One region of the Brevibacillus sp. AG162 genome, then DNA from elsewhere that is predicted to be linked to it. Evidence: riboswitches for the same ligand, from Rfam matches in the RefSeq annotation. Region 1 holds a riboswitch; each other region holds the start of a gene.
What was found. A riboswitch is a leader RNA that binds a small molecule or an ion and turns the genes downstream of it on or off. The one in region 1 is predicted to bind S-adenosylmethionine.

Region 1 (7,260 bases):
TCGGACCGAGCAAAGAGATGAGCTGTCCTTTTTCGATATTGAGATTGAAGTTTTGCAAAATATATTGATTGTCATAGGCAACCGATACGTTTTCCAGCGTGAGCAATGCCATGAGTTGATGCCTCCGTTATCGTTTTGTAAAGTAGGAAAGCCCCATCAGACGTTCAATGATGAACATGAGAATAGCCGTAAGAATCATGAGCAGCACGGAAATCGCGGCGATCGTCGGATCGAAGTTGTTTTCTACGTACGTCAACATCTGGATCGGCAGCGTGCTTACCCCTGGTCCCGTCATGAAAACAGAGATATCTACGTTGTTGAACGACTCCAGAAAAGCGATCAGAATCGCAGCAATAATTCCGGAGCGAATATTTGGCAAGACGACTTTGAAAAAGGTTTCGAGACGACCTGCCCCAAGGCTTAAAGCCGCTTCTTCAATGGCGAAGTCAAAGTTGGACAAGGAAGATGCAATGACGCGAATGATAAATGGAAGCATCAGCACCGTATGACCGACGAGAAGTCCCGCATAGATCGGCAACTCGTACACGACGATGACGTATTTCAGCATGGCAAAACCCATCACGATGCCAGGAATCAGGACAGGTGAGATGAAAATGCCATTCAGGATGCCTTTGCCCCGAAAATCAAAGCGACTGAGCGCATAGGCAGCCGGAATCCCCAACAAGAGCGCCAATAGATTCCCTAGCAAGGAAACGAACATCGACGTCTTGAACGTCGTCATGAACATCTCTACCTCAAAAATGTTTTCGTACCACCGCCAGGAAAAGCCCTCCGGCGGAAACTTCAAGACGCTCCCCGGCTCAAACGACGTAAAAGAAATGATAATGAGCGGCCCTAGCAAAAACAGAAAGACGAGAGAGGTAAACAGGGCCAACCCGCGATTTTTCTCCTGCATAGCTTCTACCCCTTCGGATTTAATTTCGTCGCCAGCTTGTTCATGAAATAGATGACGACAAATGTAATGACAATCATGATTGTGGCAATGACAGATGCCAAATGCCAGTCATTAAGCGTAATCGCATTTTGATACAGAAACGTGGAGATGACCCGCTGTTTTCCACCTAGCAGGGCAGGCGTGGTGTAGGCGGTCAAGCTTCCGACAAACACCAGAATGCTACCAATGATGAGTCCCGGTACACTAAGTGGCACAATGACCTTCCAGAAGGCCGTCAACTTGGAAGCACCCAAGCTTTCCGCCGCCTTCAGCAAATCCGGGTCGATGTTTTCCATCACCCCTACCAGCGTAATAATGATCAGCGGCAGGAACAGATGAATCAAACCAATCATCATCGCAGTCGGCGTATACAATATTTCCAACGGCTTATCGATGAGCCCGATTGCAAGCAACGAGCTGTTCAATAAGCCCTTTTTTCCGAGAATAATCATCCAAGAGAACGACCGCACGACAGAGCTGGTCAGCAAAGGAAAAATCGCCAATGCCAGCAGGATGCCCTTTTTGCGTGGGCTGAGCTTGGAAATGTAGTACGCGGCAGGAAAACCAATCAGAACACATGCAATCGTCGTGACCAGACTGACCTGAAGCGTCGTCAGCATAATTTTCAGGAAGTACGCGTCGGTAAGAAATTGGAGATAGCCTTGGATCGTAAAGCTACCCTCTTGATAAAAGGTGGACGCAATCGTCATCACGATCGGAATGACCATGAACAGCGTCAAAAACAGCACACCTGGCAACAGCAATAAATAAAGACCCGTTTTTCTCATCTGATTAACTCCTGTTCACGGTATCGTCAGGCTTTCAATGCGCCGAGAAAACGCGCAAAGAACGCATCTGCATCTACGTCCAGACAGACGTTTATGTTCGGTTCTTTTTTCAGGCGGTTTTGAAAGTCGCAAACCGTTTGCCCATCACACAGCTCACTTCTCGTTTCGATATCCACATACAGCTTTTGCGTTGTCACCAGCTTCGGATCGAGTGCGACTGCGACAGCCAATGGATCATGCATGGCGCACGCATAGATGCCATTTCGCCCGAAATAGCGATGGAGGTAATCAGACGTACTCTGTCTTACGTACTCGCCCATCGGTGTATCTCCCAGCTCGCGAATATGCCCCTCGTTCAACAGCACTCTTCGCGTCACATCCAGTCCAACCAGCGTCAATTGCGGGAATCCGGCATGAAACACAACCTTGGCTGCCTCCGGATCGACGTACATGTTGTACTCCGCAACTGGTGTTACATTGCCGTGCTCACGAACCACTCCACCCATGAAAATGACTTCCTTGACGTGTTGGACAAGCTCCGGGCATTTTTTCACCGCCAGCGCCAAATTGGTCAGCGGCCCCGTCATGATGAGCGTAATCTCGCCGGAATGAGCGAGCACGTTTTCCACGATAAAATCAGGAGCAAAGCCAGCAGTCGGTTCCTTGTAAATCGGAACTCCGGCAAGCGCACCTCCCAAGCCATCCTCACCATGTACGGCGTGCTCGAAAAACAACGGTCGCAGCAGCGGTTCAGATGCTCCACAGACGACAGGGATTTGCTCGCCGACTTGCAAGAAATCGAGAATTTTGCACGTGTTTTCTGTGGCTTTTCGCAACGACACGTTGCCATTCACCGTCGTAATGCCAACCAGATCCAATTGCCCGCTCTTCACAGCGAGAATAATGCCCAGCGCATCATCAATGCCCGTATCCACATCAAGAATGATCTTTTGCTTCACGAGTGGTCCTCCTCTTCCTCAAGAAAACGAGGGTATATCCGTAAATGTCTATACCCTCGCCTCTGTTTTTCTATCGTTCGTTATTGCGTGATTTCACGATTCCAACGGTCAATCCATGCTTTGGAGTGCTCGTTAACGAATTTCATGTCCAGCATTTGCAGCTTGCTTACAGTTTCTTCGCCGTACGTTACGCCTTTTGCTTCTTCTTCTGACAGTTGAACCGTCTTGTTTACAGGGGAATCGATTTTCGCTTTTGCTGTTTTCTCCTGAACTTCCTTGCTCAGCTGGTAGTTGATAAAGTCTTCTGCGAGTGCTTTGTTTTTCGAGCCTTTTACGATGTTAACTGTATTCATGACCGCATATCCGCCGCTTGCAGGTGCTACGAACACCGCTTCTGGCACAGCTGCTTTGATATCTTTAAAGTACATTTCCATGATCGGTCCTACGCCGATTTCTTCTTGACCAAACATGTTCACGTATTCGGAGGTCTTGTCGTAGAACTTCACTACACCTTGGTTGACTTCTTTCATTTTCGCGAAGGCTTGATCCTCGTTAAATTCCTTGCTGCCCGCTACCTGGGATGCACTGTCGAGAACCATTGGGCCTGTCGTAGACGTAATGCTTGGCAGTGTCAGCTTGCCCGCCAGCTCTGGGTTCCACAGGTCTTTCCAATCCTTGATCTCGGTTTTCACGAGCTTTGGATTGTAAGCAATCCCGAATTGGCCAATCGTATAAGCTGGACCGTACTCCTCGCCCAGTGGTGCTTTGGCAATATCATAGATTTGATCCAGATTCGTGATGCGGCTGCGGTCGATTTTTTCAAATGCACCACTCTCAATTCCTTGCTGTGCATAGTAGTCGGAGAGGTAGATCAAGTCTACATCGGAGCTGCCTTGGCGAATTTTGTTCAGACGCTCTGCGTTGTTTCCGATTTCCAGCACGATTTTCACGTTATGTTCTTTTTCAAACGGCTCATATACTTCTTTGCGGAAAAAGTCTTCGGAGAAGCCCCATGTGGAGATGACCAGCTTTTGTGGTTCGCCCTTGGCTTCGCCGCCAGCCCCTCCCGCTTGTGGTTGATCATTGCTGCCACAGCCAGCGAGAGCCAGTGACATCATAGAAAAAGACAGGATTCCAGCAAGTAATTTTTTCATCGTAATTCTCCTCCAGTTGGGTTCATTTGATGACAAAATATGGTGTGACAATAAAAAGAAAAGTACCCTTGATTAGAACGTATCATTCTAAACAAGAGCACTTTTCTTCGTAAACAAAGAGAAGTGACACCCGTTTTTACGCAAAGTCTACGGTCTCCCCTTAAGATAGATCAAAAGAGAAAATCCGAACGATTGCGTCAGGTATTCAGTTCTGATTCAGCTAAAATAACATTCGTGATTGCCCACTGCGTAGGCGCATCATAGTCCCGCAGCACAGCTTCCAACGGCAACCCCATCTCTTCTTCCAGTCGTTCTCTCAGTTTCTTCTTATAAAGAAGAGACATGCGAAAATCGACTTCGAGCTTGAGGGCCGGCGCTTCTCCTTCCAACGCTTGTGAGCGCGGAGAGCGGCGATGCTTGGCTTGGAACGTAATCATCTGATTTTCAATCGTGACTCGGAGCAAAGTCGTTCCAAATCCGAACAACTCTTTTGCTATCTCATTATAGATGGCAGACAGCTTTTTTCTGGTTTCATTGGAGTCCACTAGAGTCATGTCATCACCTGCGATAGCTGGTATCGGGTTCATTCGCTCTCATTATACAAATGATTTCTTAATTCTTCAATAGAATATTCGTATTTAGATCAATTTCACATTTTTCCACCAAGTCATTCGTTTGCAAAAACAGTTGACATCGAAAAAATCAGTCGTTATAATCCAACTATCCAAATAAGAATTAACAACAATGTTTGGAATGATAATTTCATAGCACATTCTCTTATGAAGAGAGGTTGAGGGACTGGCCCTATGACACCTCGGCAACCTATCACAAACGATACGGTGCCAAATCCAGCGGAATTTATTCCGACAGATAAGAGAGGTATTGTTGCAGTGTGGATACATACTCGCAGTTTTCGCCTCTTCTGTCGGAAGAGGCTTTTTCTATTCCATCTTACATCCAGAGAAAAGGGGTATTTTCATGAAAAAGACTGGTCTACTGCTCACTACACTACTGCTCGCTGCATCGCTCGTAACGGCTTGCGGCGGTAAACAAGAAGCTGCGCCTGCTAACGGCGGCACTGCTGCTGAACAAACCTCACTGAAAGTGGGCGTCACTGGCGGCCCGCACGAAGAGATTCTCAACAAAGTAAAAGAAGTCGCCAAAGGCAAAGGACTCGACGTCGAAGTCGTCGTTTTCAATGATTACGTACAGCCGAACCAAGCGCTCGATAAAGGAAATCTCGATGTAAACAGCTTCCAAACCATCCCGTTCTTGGCGAAATTCAATCAAGATCACAAAACAAAAATCGTCGAGGTCGGAAAAACCGTCACGTACCCAATGGGCCTATACTCCACCAAGCATAAAAAAGTCGAGGACATCCCGGCAGGCGGCGTTGTCGGCATTCAAAACGACCCGACCAACCGAGCACGCGCCCTCTTGCTCTATCAGGCAGCTGGCTTGATTAAACTCAAAGATGGCGTGGGCGACAACGCAACACCACTGGACATCATAGAAAATCCAAAAAATTTGCAATTCAAAGAGCTGGAGGCTGCTTTCCTGGCACGCTCGCTGAAGAACGTAGAGGTCGCTTCGATTAATACGAACTTCGCGATGGAAGCTGGCTACTCCCCGAAAAAAGATGCGATCTTCGCCGAGACGGCTGACTCTCCATACGTGAATATCTTGGCAGCCAACGAAACCAATAAAGACAACCCAGCTGTCAAAAAGCTGGTCGACATCTACCGTTCGGAAGAAGTGAAAAAATTCATCGACGAACGTTTTGAAGGAGCTGTACTGCCGTCCTGGTAAGATCGACGCCAGGAACATCAAGAACAACAAGGAGAACTCGTTATGATACAGCTAACCGATATTCATAAGTCGTATCAAGTAGGAAACAAGCAGGTAGAAGCATTGAAGGGCGTATCCCTGCAGGTGGAAAAAGGGCAAATCTACGGAGTTATCGGCTTTAGCGGAGCGGGGAAAAGCACCCTGCTCCGTACCATCAACCTGTTGGAGAAGCCGACCAGCGGTTCTGTGATCGTCAATGGTCAGAACATGCTGTCCCTCAAGGAAAAAGAACTGCGGCAAGCTCGCAAAAAGATCGGGATTATTTTTCAACACTTCAACCTGCTCTCTTCCTATAATGTCTTTGACAATGTGGCGGAAATCTTGCGGATGAATCGCGTCCCCAAAGATGTCATTAAGCGCAAGGTAGAAGACCTTCTCGGCTTGGTTGGCTTGTCTGATAAAGCAAACGCTTATCCTTCTCAGCTATCCGGTGGACAAAAGCAACGGGTGGGCATCGCTCGTGCGCTTGCGACTGATCCGGAAATCCTGCTCTGTGACGAAGCGACTTCCGCTCTCGACCCGCAGACAACCGAATCGATTCTGGAGCTGTTGCTCGACATCAATCGAAAGTTCAACCTGACCATCGTGCTGATTACACATGAAATGCAGGTCATCAAGAAAATCTGCGACCAGGTAGCCATCATGGAAAACGGCGTCGTCATCGAGCAAGGCTCTGTTCTGGATGTTTTCAGCAATCCGCAAGAGCAAACGACCCGTAATTTTATCAAAACGGTTTTCGACGATCAGGTACCACAGGAGATTTTGTCCAAGATAAAAGAAACTGGACCTGTCTCCAAAATTGTCCGCGTTGCTTTTCGAGGCGATGCCGCTCTCGATCCTGTCCTAGGAACACTGTCTGCACGTTTTCCGATTAGCACCAATTTGTTGTACGGCTCGATTACGACCATTAAGGGAACGGCTCTCGGCATTTTGCTTTTGCACATTTCCGGTGAAGACCAGGCCATTCAGGATGGCATTCGCTTCTTGCGCGAATCCGTCTACCGCGTAGATATTGTGTCACCAGAGGAGGTGCGGAGCTAATGGAGCGCTTGATTGAAATGATTCCGGTATTCGGGCAATCCCTGCAAGAGACTGTCATCATGGTCGGGTTTTCGTTGTTCATTGCGACACTGATCGGGATTCCGCTCGGGATTTTGCTGGTCATCACACAGGCGAATCACCTTTTTCCGAACAAAATCATCTATCACACCCTGAATACAATCATCAACATTGTGCGTTCGTTGCCTTTTATTATCCTGATGGTTGCGATCATTCCTTTTACGGAGTTGATCGTGGGCACTTCGATTGGGATTGAAGGAGCCATTGTGCCGCTCATCGTCTATACATCGCCTTACATCTCACGCCTGATGGAAACGGCCCTGCATGACGTAGATCGCGGCGTTATCGAAGCGTACCAGGCGATGGGCGCATCCCGGACGCAAATTATTTTTCGCATCATGCTGCGTGAAGCACGGCCTGGCATCGTCCTCTGCCTGACCATCGCTACCATCGGTTTGATCGGTGCTACTGCTATGGCTGGCGCAGTCGGTGCCGGC
Region 2 (7,260 bases), 130 kb from region 1:
GCGCAGCGTCCATTCGTTCATGTCATACACTGGCACGTCTCCCTCATGCAAAATAGGAAAGCGCTCTGTCAGGATTTGTCCTGGCGGAAGTCGTCTGGCGAGTCCCGGTCCCACTGGGGCGGGTACCTTCATTCTTTTGATTCGATCTGCCTTGTTGTTCATCTCGCATTTCCCCTGTCTTCGCTGTCTGCCATGCTTATGGATTAACGGGTGCTCTGCTGGTTGTCGCTGCCGATCTGACTCTTGTTTTTCAAGAAGAACATCGCGGCAATCGTCAGCACGTATGGCAGCATAGCCGTGAATTGCGTCGGAAGCGAAAAGCCCTGCAAACGAATACTAAGGGCATCCATCAGTCCGAACAAAAAGCTCGAAGCCAAAATACCGAGTGGATGCGACTGCCCCATCATCATCGCCACCAATGCGATAAAGCCCCGACCAGCCGTCATCCCTTCTGTAAACATCGTGACTTGCCCCAGGGAAAGCTGTGCCCCTGCAATCCCGCACAATGCGCCACTCATCACTATCGCTAGCACCTGAAGTCCCGTCACTTTCAGACCGAGACTGCGTGCCGCAACGGGATTCAGACCAACTGCGAGGACGCGGAAGCCCGTAACCGTCCGATAAAAGAACACATACAACAGAATCGCAGCCAAAAACGCAAAATACACGAGAGGCGAATGACCAGAGACAATGCCTCCGATGACCGGAATATCGTGAATGAAAGGAATCTCGACGGTTGGCAAGCCAGCCATATCCTTATCGTAAAACGCACCTTTGACACCGAAGATCGCCCGCAGTGCAAATGTCGTCAACCCCAGCGCGAGAAAGTTAATCGCCACACCGACGACGATTTCATTCGCCCTAAGCTTGATTGTCATGTAGGCAAATAAAAGAGAAAAGACAATGCTCACCAGCGCTGCAATCAAAACGGCCAAAAAGAGATTCCCGGTAAAATGATTGCCGACAATCGCGGAAAAGGCACCGACCAGCACCAAGCCCTCCAAACCAACATTAAAAATTCCGACACGTGCGCAGAGCGCTCCACCCAAAGCTGCCAACAAGATCGGCGTGACCATCCGAATGGTAGAACTGAGGAGGGACCAATCAAAGAGCTCCATGCGATTCCCCTCCTTTTGCCTTCCGCTTTTTCCACCAGTCGTAGCTGAACTTGGCGGAGATGAACAAAATCAATACGGCTTGTATAACACTTGCCAGCTCCAGCGGCACATCCGTATTGCGCTCTACACCCATGGCTCCTGTCTGAAAAGCAGCAAGCAGGATCGAAGTCACAATGATGCCAAGCGGGTGCGAGTTTGCAAGCAGAGCGGCCATCAGGCCCGTCCAGGCGAACCCTGGTACAGTCAGGGCTCCGTCAACAAAACGATAGTGCGCCCCCATTACCTCGACAGTTCCCGCCAACCCAGCCAGTCCACCACTGGCAAACATCCCGGTTAGCATGACCCGAATCCGATTAATGCCTCCGTATTGAGCAAACAGCGAGTTTTGACCCAGCATCTTCACTTCATAGCCAAAAGGCGTAAAACGAAGTACCCAGAACAACAACAGCGCTGCAACGATCGCAAACAAAAACCCTGCATGCACGCTCATCCCCGCAAACAGCTTCGGAAGCCAAGCGCTTTTCTCCAGCATGACGGTCTGTGCCAGTGCCGCAGAACCCGAGCGATCCCGGAATGGCTCTGTCACGAGATAGCTCGCAAACAAAACGGCAATATAGTTGAAGAGCAACGTAGAGATGAGCAACGGAATACGAAAGCGGGCTTCCATAAAGCCTGGCAACAACGCCCAGAACCCGCCGACCGCCATTCCTGCGAAAATACCCGCCACAATTTTGATCATTCCTGGTGCGGGCAAGTAGATCGCGACTAACGCAGCACTGACGGCACCCAGCACCATTTGCCCTTCCGCCCCCAGGTTGAATACCCCTGCACGAAATGCGAGGGAAAGACCCAGGGCAATCAGCATGATAGGCGTGGCCCTCGCTAATGTAGACGTAAAGAAATAAAAACTGCCAAAGGCCCCTTTCCACATTTCCTGGTAGGTGCCCAAGATCGATTCGCCAACCGCAGCAATGACCAGCGCCCCGGTCAACAAACCGATGACGACAGCCAAGAACGGCTGAACCAATGACTTAGATAGCTCTTTGATTGCTGCCATGAATGCTTCCTCCCGCCATGATCACGCTGATTTTTTCTTCGGTTGCCTCCAGGCGTGAAAGCTCTCCAGCGATGCGCCCTTTATACATGACCAAAATCCTGTCAGACAAGGCGAGAATTTCGGACAACTCGGACGAGACTAACAAGATCCCGTCTCCTTGATTGCGCTTTTCGATCAATGCCTGATGGATGTACTCCATGGCACCGATATCCACCCCTCGCGTAGGCTCAGCCGCAATCAAAAACGGGGTTTCATGTCCCAGCTCCCTTGCGACGATCAGCTTTTGCAAATTTCCCCCTGACAGATTCCCTGCCAGCTCCTGCAATTGCCGGGAGCCTGTCTTGATCGCAAACTGCTCCACCCAGCCTTTTACGACTTGGCGGAATTTCTCCCGCAAAACGACGCCGCGGCGGTTGTAAGCAGGCTTTCGCTGATAGCCCATCAATGCATTTTCCTCGACGCTCGAGAGCTTGGCCGTTCCCCACAGGTAGCGATCCTCCGGAATATGCGCCAAGCCGGCATCCCGAATAGTGGCTACTGATTTGTTCGTCACGTCCTTGCCGCCTAACCGCACCGTGCCCTCCTGTGCCGCTCGCAAGCCGCTGATCGCTTGCAGCAGCTCGGATTGTCCATTCCCGGAAACACCTGCGATTCCTACGATTTCCCCGTGGTGCACGGTAAAGCTGACTTGATCGAGCAGTGTCTGCTTTTCTCGAACCGTAAGATTCTCCACCTGCATGAGTGGTCGAGGTTCCAAAGGGATGCGCTCAGAAAGCTCCTGCAATTCACGTCCGACCATCAGTCTGGCTAAATCGTCCGCATTGGTTTCTGCACGGGAAACCGTTCCCGTCACCTTGCCTCCGCGCAGTACCGTAATACGATCCGCTACCTCCATGACTTCCTGCAGCTTATGTGTAATCAAAATGACGCTTTTGCCGCTCTCCGCCAAGTTGCGAATCGTTTGCAAGAGGTCGCGTACCTCTAGTGGAGTCAGTACAGCGGTCGGCTCGTCCAGCACGATGATATCCGCTCCCTGATACAGGACCTTCAGAATTTCGACCCGTTGCTGTTCCCCAATCGAGCAATTCGCTACCTTGGCCTGCGGATGAATCGGAATGCGATACTGCTCACTAAGCGCCTGCACCGTGTCCTCTGCATCATTTCTTTTGAAAAAACCCGCTTGCTTCGGCTCGTATCCGATCACGATATTTTCAGTTACACTAAATTCTCCGAAGAGCATAAAGTGCTGGTGAACCATCCCGATTCCATTTCGAATCGCGTCCTCTGGTCCGCGAAAAACGACTGGCTTGCCATTTAACACGATCTCTCCCGACGTCGGCTGCTCCATTCCGTACAGCATCCGCATCAGTGTCGTTTTGCCCGCTCCGTTTTCCCCGACAATCGCGTGGACTTCTCCTGCTGCCAGTGAGAACGACACCTTGTCGTTGGCGGTAAAATCTCCGTACTTCTTGGTCATGGCCCTCATTTCCAAGCGATCGGTCATTCCCACTCCCTCATTTCTGTACGTCCTTTTATGAAAATGGAAGACCGACTACACAGCCGTAGTCGGTCACATGCATCACTGTGCACAAGCTTTTCACGTACTTGTTTAAAACTGGTCTGGTACTTTGCGGGTGCCCGCTACAATCTCATCGCTGATCGCTTTCACTTTATCCACCACTTCTTGTCCAATAAAAGCGTTCAGAGGCGTTTTGCTTTCGTGTGTGACATAGGTCACGCCAACACCTTTTTCTTTCAAGCCGTACGCCACAACACCTGGCTTGAACGTTCCTTCTACAAAGTTCTTCACGGTTTCATAAGCCGCCGCGTCAGTCCCTTTCAATTGGGACAGAACAATATGCTCAGGATCAATCGTGGTACGGTCTACGTCCTGACCTGCTGTGAAGAAGCCCTTTTCCTTCGCCGCTTCGAAAACGCCAAGGTCGCCTACTGCTGCTGCACCGTTAATGAAGTCTGCGCCTTTGGAAGCTTGGAGCAAAGCCAATTCCTTTGCTTTTGCCGGGTCAGTGAAGCTTCCTACATAGTTGACCATCAGCTCTGCTTGTGGATTCGTCGCTTTCAAGCCCTCCTCGAAGCCAACTGTCCATTTTTTCAACTGCGGAATATCAAGAGCGACGACCATACCTACTTTGTTCGTTTTCGTTGCCAGACCTGCTGCTGCTCCCACCAGGTAAGCCGCTTCCTGCTCGCGGAAGGTAACACTGCGAACGTTTGGCAAATCCACTACGGTATCAATAATCGCAAAATTACGGTCAGGATTTTCGGTAGCTACTTTTTTCAAGGCATCCTCTGATGTAAAGGAAGAAGTGATGATCAAATCATAATTTTCTGCAACAGCTACGCGCAGATTTTCTTCAATGGCTCCATGGTCCGTAGATTCAATCGTTTTCACTTCTGCGCCCAGCTCTTGCGCGGCTTTTTTTGCACCTTCATCCATTTGTTGGAAGAACGGATTCACACCGATTTTCTCGGGCAAAATCAAGGCAATTCGCTTTTTGTCCGCGCCCTCTTGTCCTGCTGCTTGTCCTCCTGGCTGATCTGCAGGTGCGCTAGTGCCAGTCGAGCACCCTGTTGCCAATACTGCGAATGTCGTTAATGCCAGCAATAACTTCTTCATGATGTATCTCTCCCTATCCGAACTTTACGTTTTTCTTTATCCTATTAGGTAATGTACGGCTTTTTACCCATTTTTTCAATACTATTTACGAATATTCTCTTATAAAATAAATTTATCGTTCGTCTATTCTCTCCTTCCCTTTTGCAAATACAACAAAAAAAACTCTTCCCGGAGGAAGAGTTTGCGTACGTAGCCGTTCTCTTCCTCATCTGTCAAAACCATGGTACAGGTTTTGCAGGAATTGGCACCTTTCTGTTCATGCATAGACATGATCAGTGGTTGCCGGGCATCATCGGGCCAGTCCCTCCGCCGCTCTTGATAAGGTAGGTGAATGTATTTAGTTACAATGGAATTCATTCTAGCAGAACGGTTCAAAAATGCAATTCTTTTTTCTCAATTCCAAACAGTTCTATTTCGATGCCGAATCAGCTTTCAGAACTACTTCGTGATCAAAAGACGACTTTTTAAACAACCTTTATTTTACGTGAAAGGTTTGCTGGAGGCGATGAGACAACGTATTCAGCTCACCCAGCTCTTCCGTAATCTCACGCACTTTTTGATGCTGGTTTTCTGCAGTCGCAAACAGCTCTTCTAAGTTGGCTACCGATTCCTCCGTTACGGCTGTAATGGTCGACATCTCGATGGCAACTTCGCCGGAACGCACTTTTACCCGGTCCATGCTGGAGCTTACTTGATCAGCTGCTTCTAAGAAAGCCATCATCCCGGCTCGCACTGCTTCGATGGAGGCCACTGTTTTCACGGCCAGCTCTTGGCCTTTTGCAACAGACGTTTCCCCATTGCTCATATGCTGCACCGCATTCTCACTTTCCTGATGGAGAGATTTCAGAATGTCGGTAATTTCCTGTGTAGCTGTCGCGCTTTGCTCTGCCAGCTTGCGTACCTCATCCGCTACAACAGCAAATCCCCGTCCATGCTCGCCTGCACGCGCCGATTCAATCGCTGCATTCAGCGCCAAGAGATTCGTTTGTGTCGCGATCTGATTAATAGCGCCGACAATTTCTTCTACGCGATTCGCCTGCCGATTGAGCTGGTGAATCGTAGAGGCTGCTACATTAACTGCCTGCACAATTTGCTCCATCTGCGAGGACAGCTCGTTCATCATCTGAACGCTTTCTGTCAGACGACGGTTGTTTTGTTGCGATTCCGTTTTCATTGCGTTGGTCTGTGTTGTAACTGCCTCGATTTCCTGGTCGATGGATTGAACCTCTTCTTCGATTTTCACCGTTGAATTCGCCTGCGATTCCATACCGACGGCGACTTCCTTGAAGGCTACCATCATTTCATCTGTATTGCGCTTTGTACCTTCCGCATGCTCATGCACATGATCGCTTGTACGATCCAGCTGCTCCGTCATTTGCTGGATGTTCAAAAGCATTTCTCCCAGACGGCGCTCCTTCTCTTCTGCTTCCTGCCTTGCGTCGTGCGCTTTTTGCAGGGAAGCTTGTCCGGCGAGACATAGATACGTGACGGCTCCCATCATCATGAGAATGGCTACGATACGCACGCCCAGATTGAGCTCCGAAAAATCACCGTTGAAAATCTCATAGGTTCCCGTATAAAACCCGACAACGGTGACGATGATTTGGGCAATTCCCGCTGTTACTACCAGCTTCCAGTCCAAATAGGCTGCCAAAAAGCCCATGACGATGAAGGCGAGGAACGAAACCTCCTGGTAAGTGGTAAAGTGATCGAATGAAATCGCATAAAACATGAGTCCGATTGCTACCAGATAACGAATCACATGACTATCTTTGCGAATGAAATAATACGGCGAAACAATTAAAGTGACCAGCAATCCCAAGGACGTCACTTTCCAGAAGTTCACATCCATTTGGTAGGCAATGAGTCCCGCCATCCACAAATGATTCCATAGGATAAAAATCATAAAGCCTTCTTTGTCAGTCAAGGTATTGCGAATCAATTGAATCATAATTGCCCCCCTTTTCCCTATTACTTATGTATCGGATTCTTTCCCCATTATATAGCCAAACCTTTGCCAAATTTGTGAAAAAAGTGAGAACAGCCAAAAACAATTTCGAATAGGCTATTACACAACTTACATGTACAGGAGGCAAACGGAGAAAAGTGGAACTCAATCAATTGCCAGCTACCGTGCTGACACGGACAATTAGCCGTCCGAACACCACGATTTACTATCCCCAATTGGCAGGCCTAGCCAATCAGCAAGCGGAAAAAGATATCAACCGGGCGATTTATCAAACGGTTCAAGGCTTAATTCACGAGCAGCAACGGGTCCAGGTACCGGGAAATACACAAATGCAAGGCAGCTTCGAAATCAAGACAAACGAACGCGGCATTTTCAGTGTCGTGTTGAGCAACTACGCCTACACACCGCAAATGGCTCACGGCATGACCTTCCTCGGGTCGATCACCGCAGATATCCAAACAGGCAAGCTGTTTACGCT
Region 3 (7,260 bases), on a different contig from region 1:
ATGGAACCTGGCCAGTTTTAATCGTGTGATGCGAATCATTGCCATGTTTATTTCTCTTCTATTGACGCCCATCTATGTGGCCACACTTACGTTCCATTATGAAATGATTCCGGCTGATTTACTGCTTTCGCTCGCTCAGTCAAGATCGCGCGTACCTTTTCCCCCTCTCTGGGAAGCGATCTTCATGGAGCTCATCATTGAACTGTTGCGGGAAGCAGGAGCGAGATTGCCCACGAAAGTGGGGCAGACGATCGGTATCGTTGGCGGTATCGTGATCGGACAGGCAACCGTGCAGGCGGGGTTTACCAGCAATATCTTGATTATTATCGTGGCGTTAGGAGCCCTTTCTTCCTTTATTGCACCCAGCTATATGATCAGTTCCACCATCAGGGTCATCCGTTTTCCGATGATACTCCTCTCTGGCCTTTTGGGGGCAGTTGGTATCGTGGCAGGCTTCAGCTTTCTTGCAAGTCATTTATTGCGCCAGAAGAGTTTGGGCCGCCCTTATATGTATCCGGTTTTTCCCGTGCGCTTTTCGGATTGGAAAAATAGCTTGATACGCGCACCTTTGTCCTTACTACCGAGACGACTTATGTTTTTTACTCCAAAACAGAAGATGCGGTTCGACCCTGAGAGGGGGAGGCAAAAAGAGGACATCGATTAACGAGAGAGAGGGAGTTTATGAAGGTCAATGATGAGGTCAAAGCTGGTAACACCATTTCGTCTCTTCACACGGGTTTTATTGTGCTATCCACGCAAGTCGGGGTTGGGATCCTGGGATTCCAGCGAGTTGTAGCCAAAGAAGCTGGACATGATGCGTGGATATCCGTCTTGATGGCAGGCATTGTGACGCATGTAACCATCTGGGTCATCTTAAAGACTTTGAAGAGATATCCGTCCGCCGACCTTTACGGAATTCATCAGGAGGTTTACGGGAAACACCTAGGGGCATTTTTGAGCCTGTTTTATATCTTGTATTTTTTCTTGTCGGCAACGATTATTCTGCGCGGTTATGTCGAGGTTGTGCAGACTTGGGTTTTTCCCAAATTGGCTACATGGGTGTTGACCGCCATTATCCTCTTTCTTGCCTGGTACACGATTCTTGGGGGAATTCGGATTATTGCCGGGTATATTTTTTTCTCTGTATCTGTTGCGATCTGGTTGGTTGGTGATTTGTTCTTTCCCTTGCGCTTTGCTGAATGGGATTATTTACGTCCGGTATTGGAAGCGAATATAGGGCAACTGCTAAAAGGGATGATAGGCATGTCATTGTCAACGATTGGATTTGAAGTACTGTATGCCGTCTATCCCTTTGTGCAGGATAAAGAGCGCTTAAATCGGGGGGCGCAGTTTGGCGCGCTGACAACCAACTTGATCTACTTGTTTGTGATGATTGTTTCCTTGGTGTTTTTCAGTCAGGGGCAATTGATGAGAACCATATGGCCAACTTTGAATTTGAAAAAAATGGTGTACTTCCCAATTCTGGAGCGGTTTGAGCTGGTTGCCATCTCCATCTGGATGATCATTATCCTTCCGAATGTCATTATGTACATCTGGTCTGGAGTACGAGGATTGAAACGGATTTTTGGCTGGAATATGAGAAATATCTTGTATAGTATATTGCCGATCATATTCATATCTTCGCTGTTCATTGTCACTAGAGAGGAAATGAACACAATGAACGATATTTACGGCCAGATTGGGATGTATCTGGCTTATGCGTATCCTTATGTTCTTTACCTGTTGGTAGCTTGGAGGCAGGGGACAGGTGGAGTCAAGGAGGAATCTGCTGATGTATCGGTGCCAAAATAAGGGATGGTTGATCGAGAAGAGAGGGTTTACCCTTTTGCTTGTGCTCCTTTTTTCAGTTGCGGGGTGCTCTAATCAACAAATTTTTGATGAAACAGGTCTCGTAACCCTGGTTGGATACGACCTGACAAAAGATAGAAATATTCGGGCAACCATTGTAATGCCCTCCATTAATCCCGAGGCAAAAGAAAAAATGCAGATAATGTCTGATGTTGGAGAGACGAGCAAGGGCATAAGGGATAAGACAAACTTGCAGTCGGACAAACGTGTCTTGGCAGGCCAGTTGCGGGTAGCGCTCTATGGAAAGGATATGGCCAAGGCAGGAATCGGAAGCCTAATCGATACGCTGTACCGCGATCCATCGCTCTCAAGCAGAATCTTCCTTTGTGTGTACGAGGGGGAGACATATGAATTACTGACATATCCCTATAAATCACAGGGCAATATTGGAACGTACATGTATCGGATGATCGATCAAAATATCAAAGGTGAGAAAATCCCATCCTCAACGATTCATGAATTTATTCGAGCCTATTATGACGAGGGAATCGATTCGCAAATGCCCTATGTATCACGCAAAGGAGACGAAATTGTTATCAAAGGCGTGGCGTTGTTTAAAGGAGATAAATATATTGATTCGATTTCTCCCAGCGAAGCATTTATCTTAAAGCTGATTCGGGGCAAGTACAAGACGGGCAGCTATGAGATATCAGTCCCTGCTAAAACTTTTAATATGACTCCAAACAGCCCAGCGGGAGAAAAAGAAGAGGTGCAATTAGTCTTTGATACGATCAACAGCGAGTCAAAAGTCCAATTGGAACAGGTTGATCCACCAAAATTCAAAGTGAATATCCATCTAAAAGCCCGCATTTTGGAGCTGACCGTTCCGATTAAGCTGGATAATCCGAGGTTGATGAGGAAGATGGAGGAGGCCCTGGAGAAGGAATTAGTAAGACAAGCAAGGATAGTCATGAAAAAGCTCCAAGATTTGGAGGTCGACCCGACTGGCTTTGGCATTGTCTATAAGGCAAACGTGAGGGGAAAAGAGAAAATGGCTATGGATGAATGGAGAGAGAAGTACAAAAAGGCGAAGTTTGAATTTCAAGTAAAGGCGACAGTTACCCGTAATGGTGTAATGGACTAAGTGTGATACAAAAAAACTTTTCCTACTATTACTATTGACGTGATATTTTCAAAAAGGATATAATCCGTTTTGTATCATCATGAAAGAGAAAAAACGAACATAATATACGTAGATATCTTTCTTATCAAGAGAGGCGGAGGGACAGGCCCTATGAAGCCCGGCAGCCGGTTCATTTTCGAATGAACGTCGCGGTGCCAATTCCTACAGGATTGTTTGGATCTTGTGTAGATGAGAAGGGTGGATGCGAACGTATACATTGCGTTGCAGCCCCTTTTTCGTTTATGAAAAAGGGGTTTTCATATTTTATCAAGATTGTGGTCGGGAGGTGGATGCGTTGATCCAACTGCGTCATTTGCATAAAAGCTATCAAGTACAAGGTAAAACCATCCCAGCGTTAACGGGGATCGACCTTTCCATAGAGCAAGGTGAAATATACGGGATTATCGGACACTCTGGTGCAGGGAAAAGTACATTGATCCGGTGCATCAATTTGCTAGAGCGCCCAACTTCAGGGGAAGTTATTGTAGACGGCGTCGATTTAACAAAGCTGGATGAAGGCAAGCTGCAAGAAAAGCGCCGCGCAATCGGCATGATTTTTCAGCACTTCAACTTGCTGTCTTCTTCGACAGTCGGCGAAAATGTCGCGTTCCCGCTCAAGCTGGCAAAGCGTCCGAAGGCAGAAATTGATAAGAAAGTAAACGAGCTGCTGAAGCTGGTTGGGTTAGAGGCACATAAGGACAAATATCCGTCTCAGCTGTCTGGCGGACAGAAGCAGCGTGTCGGGATCGCCCGTGCGCTCGCGAATGATCCAAAAGTGCTGCTCTGTGACGAAGCTACCTCGGCTCTCGATCCGCAGACAACGAATTCCATTCTCGCACTCCTCTTGGATATCAACCGCAAGCTGGGCTTGACCATTGTGTTGATTACCCACGAGATGCACGTCATTCGCTCTATTTGTGATCGTGTCGGCGTGATTGATGGAGGAAAGATCGTCGAGTCGGGTAACGTACTGGATGTATTCCTTCGTCCGAAGCATCCAACGACACAGGAATTCGTGGAGCAAGTAGCGGATTCTACAGAGCTGCGCGAAGCAGTCGAGCACGAAAAGGCTTCGGGGAACCGCACGATTGCTCGTGTCACCTTCCTCGGAGAAAAAACGTACCAGCCGATCCTGTTCCAAACGATGCAAGAGACAGGTACGGTGTTCAGTATTTTGCAGGGAACGATCTCCCGTATGAAAGATACGCCGTATGGTCAGTTGGTGATCGAGCTGGAAGGCGATGTCGCACAGAATCAAAAGACCATTGAGACGCTGCGCCAACGTGGCTTGGAAGTAGAGGTGATATAAATGGACTGGACATTCGAAAATGTGGATTGGGCTGAAATCGGCGAAGGTACGATGGACACGCTCACGATGCTCGGCTTCTCCACTCTGTTTACCGTCCTGATTGGTTTGCCGTTGGGCATCATTCTGTTTTTGACTTCACGCGGACAGCTTCTGCAAAACCGCACTTTTTATACGATCGCATCATTCGTTGTCAACGTATTGCGTTCGGTACCGTTTATCATTTTGATGATCCTGCTGATTCCTGTGACGAAAATGATCGTAGGAACCTCACTCGGCGTACTGGGTGCCATTCCGCCGCTTGTATTTGGTGCCGCTCCGTTTTTCGCGCGTTTGGTGGAAACCTCGCTGCGTGAGATTGATAAAGGCGTGATTGAGGCCGCACAATCTATGGGGGCTTCCAATTGGCAGATCGTCTGGAATGTCCTTTTGCCAGAGTCTAGATCAGGCCTGATCGCGGGTATTACGATCACGACGGTTACGCTGGTCTCCTACACTGCAATGTCTGGGGTAATTGGCGGCGGTGGTTTGGGTGACTTGGCGATCCGATACGGTTATCAGCGTTTCCAAACCGATGTCATGATTGTGACTGTTGTTATTTTGCTGGTGATGGTACAAATCTTACAATCGCTGGGGGACCGTCTGGTTCTCAAGTTCAGCCGCAAGTAGGATTTTTCCATATAGGGTTTCAAATAATAAGATAAATACATGCAAGGGGGAAATCATTCATGAAAAAGCTAGTCGTATCTGTACTTTCTACTGTATTGGCATTTTCTTTGGCAGCTTGCGGAGGCAAAACGGAAACAGCACCTGCTCCAGCTGAAGGCGGCGCACAAGGCGGACAACAGGAAGTAACATTGAAGGTAGGCGCTTCTCCCGTTCCACATGCAGCAATCTTGAAGCTGGTTCAACCAAAACTGAAAGAACAAGGCGTGAATCTGGAAGTTAAAGAATTCACGGATTACGTACAACCCAACGTTCAAGTGAACGAAAAACAACTCGACGCTAACTTCTTCCAGCACAAGCCTTACCTGGAAGACTTCAATAAAGGACAAAACATGAACCTGGAGCCAGTAGTCGCTGTACACATCGAGCCATTCGGCGCTTACAGCAAAAAAGTGAAATCTGTAGATGAATTAGCTGATGGCGCAACAATCGCGCTGCCAAACGATCCAACAAACAGCGGTCGCGCACTCGCACTCTTGGAGAAAAACGGCGTGATCAAGCTGAAAGAAGGCGCCGGCATCAGCGGTACAGTGAAAGATGTTGTTGAGAACAAGAAAAACCTGAAGTTCAAAGAAGTAGAAGCAGCAATGCTGCCGCGCGTTCTGGAAGAAGTAGATCTGGCGTTGATCAACACCAACTATGCGCTGGAAGCAAAGCTTGTTCCAACCAAAGACGCCCTGTTTATTGAAGATAAAGATTCTCCATACGCAAACTTCCTGGTAGCTCGTCCTGACAACAAAGATTCCGAAGCCATTCAAAAGCTGGTGAAAGAACTGAACTCACCTGAAGTGAAAAAGTTCATTGAAGATGAATACAAAGGCGCGATTATTCCAGCGTTCTAAAGTAGAAATAATTGATCGATCAACAAAGCCCAACTGGCCGAAAAGCTGGTTGGGCTTTACTTTTATTTATAGTTTAGTGAATTTTCATAAAATTAAATTAAATCTATCGCAACCCCGTATTCAACCCAATTCCTGTCGAGTATATTGTGTTTGAAATGAGAAAATATAGATAAGGGGGAATTTTCTGATGAAACAAAATCTCAAGTTGTTTCTTGGCGCGATGCTGGTCGCCGGAAGCGTATTAGCTGGATGCTCAACAAGTACGCAGCCATCAACAACAACCCCACCAGCCGAGGGAACCGCAGCGCCCTCTGAAAAGCCTGCAAATGCAAAGTCGCAGGTATTTCGGGCGAACATTATGAGTGAGCCTGCGACAGCGGACCCCGGTCTTGCGAAGGATGCCACTGCGGGAGCAATTGTGCGTGCTACGTTTGATGGCTTGACTCGCTTCGATGCAAACGCAAAGCCAGTGAATTCAGTAGCATCCGATGTGAAGCTCTCGGATGACAAACTGGTGTATACGTTCACTCTCCGCGATTCGAAATGGAGCAATGGTGATCCAGTGACTGCCCATGACTTCGTGTATGCATGGAAGCGTGCACTTAGCAAGACCCTCGGTGCTGAGTATGCCTATCAGCTGTACTACATTAAAAACGCGAAGCTGATTCACGAAGGCAAGGCGAAGCCAGACGAACTCGGTGCAAAGGCAATCGATGACAAAACACTGGAAGTCACGCTGGAGAATCCTACGCCTTACTTCCTGGAGCTGACGTCTTTCTACACATACTACCCGGTTAATCAAAAAGTAGTGGAAGCCAATCCGAAATGGGCAAACGAAGCAGCAACGCATGTAAGCAACGGTCCATTTAAGATGACAGCGTGGGAGCACAAGAGCAAGATCGTGCTGGAAAAGAATGAGCACTACTGGGAAAAAGACGTAGTGAAGCTCGATCGCATTGAGTTTACGATGATCGAGGACGATAATACAGCCCTGTCCATGTTCGAGAACGGAGAGCTGGATTGGGCAGGTCAGCCACTCGGCGGGCTTCCCACTGATGCGATTCCGACATTGAAAGAAACAGGCAAGCTCGTGGTGCATCCAAAAGCGACGATGTACTGGTACAAGTTGAACACGACAAAAGGCCCGCTCAGCAATGTAAAAATTCGTAAAGCATTGGCATACTCGGTTGACCGTCAGACCATCGTGGATAACATTACACAAGTGGGCCAAGTGCCGACGATGGGGATGTTGCCGCAATCCATGATTATCAATAAAGATGGCTACTTCAAGGATAATGATGTAGAAACAGCCAAAAAGCTGTTGGAAGAAGGCATGAAGGAGCTTAACGTAACGAAGCTGCCTCCGATCACTTTGTCTTACAATCCAAGCGACA

Region 2: it holds a riboswitch for S-adenosylmethionine, as region 1 does, so the genes downstream of both, FB479_RS14960 (BMP family lipoprotein) here and FB479_RS14370 (MetQ/NlpA family ABC transporter substrate-binding protein) in region 1, are expected to answer to the same signal.
Region 3: it holds a riboswitch for S-adenosylmethionine, as region 1 does, so the genes downstream of both, FB479_RS26215 (methionine ABC transporter ATP-binding protein) here and FB479_RS14370 (MetQ/NlpA family ABC transporter substrate-binding protein) in region 1, are expected to answer to the same signal.

What each region holds. Positions count from the first base shown of each region.
Region 1 covers NZ_VFNO01000004.1:104,974-112,233, reverse strand. Annotated here, with positions in the region: gene FB479_RS14400 (ABC transporter ATP-binding protein) at 1-112, opposite strand, end outside; gene FB479_RS14395 (ABC transporter permease) at 128-916, opposite strand; gene FB479_RS14390 (ABC transporter permease) at 922-1,743, opposite strand; gene FB479_RS14385 (nucleoside hydrolase) at 1,770-2,702, opposite strand; gene FB479_RS14380 (ABC transporter substrate-binding protein) at 2,783-3,856, opposite strand; gene FB479_RS14375 (Na-translocating system protein MpsC family protein) at 4,054-4,410, opposite strand; SAM riboswitch class I at 4,631-4,733, shown strand; gene FB479_RS14370 (MetQ/NlpA family ABC transporter substrate-binding protein) at 4,835-5,665, shown strand; gene FB479_RS14365 (methionine ABC transporter ATP-binding protein) at 5,708-6,745, shown strand; gene FB479_RS14360 (methionine ABC transporter permease) at 6,745-7,260, shown strand, end outside.
Region 2 covers NZ_VFNO01000004.1:233,215-240,474, reverse strand. Annotated here, with positions in the region: gene FB479_RS14980 (sulfite oxidase-like oxidoreductase) at 1-162, opposite strand, end outside; gene FB479_RS14975 (ABC transporter permease) at 204-1,118, opposite strand; gene FB479_RS14970 (ABC transporter permease) at 1,105-2,175, opposite strand; gene FB479_RS14965 (ABC transporter ATP-binding protein) at 2,150-3,679, opposite strand; gene FB479_RS14960 (BMP family lipoprotein) at 3,785-4,813, opposite strand; SAM riboswitch class I at 5,016-5,138, opposite strand; gene FB479_RS14955 (methyl-accepting chemotaxis protein) at 5,289-6,764, opposite strand; gene FB479_RS14950 (DUF3298 and DUF4163 domain-containing protein) at 6,920-7,260, shown strand, end outside.
Region 3 covers NZ_VFNO01000012.1:57,445-64,704, reverse strand. Annotated here, with positions in the region: gene FB479_RS26230 (spore germination protein) at 1-664, shown strand, start outside; gene FB479_RS26225 (GerAB/ArcD/ProY family transporter) at 682-1,812, shown strand; gene FB479_RS26220 (Ger(x)C family spore germination protein) at 1,793-2,953, shown strand; SAM riboswitch class I at 3,072-3,188, shown strand; gene FB479_RS26215 (methionine ABC transporter ATP-binding protein) at 3,288-4,301, shown strand; gene FB479_RS26210 (methionine ABC transporter permease) at 4,302-4,967, shown strand; gene FB479_RS26205 (MetQ/NlpA family ABC transporter substrate-binding protein) at 5,027-5,866, shown strand; gene FB479_RS26200 (peptide ABC transporter substrate-binding protein) at 6,054-7,260, shown strand, end outside.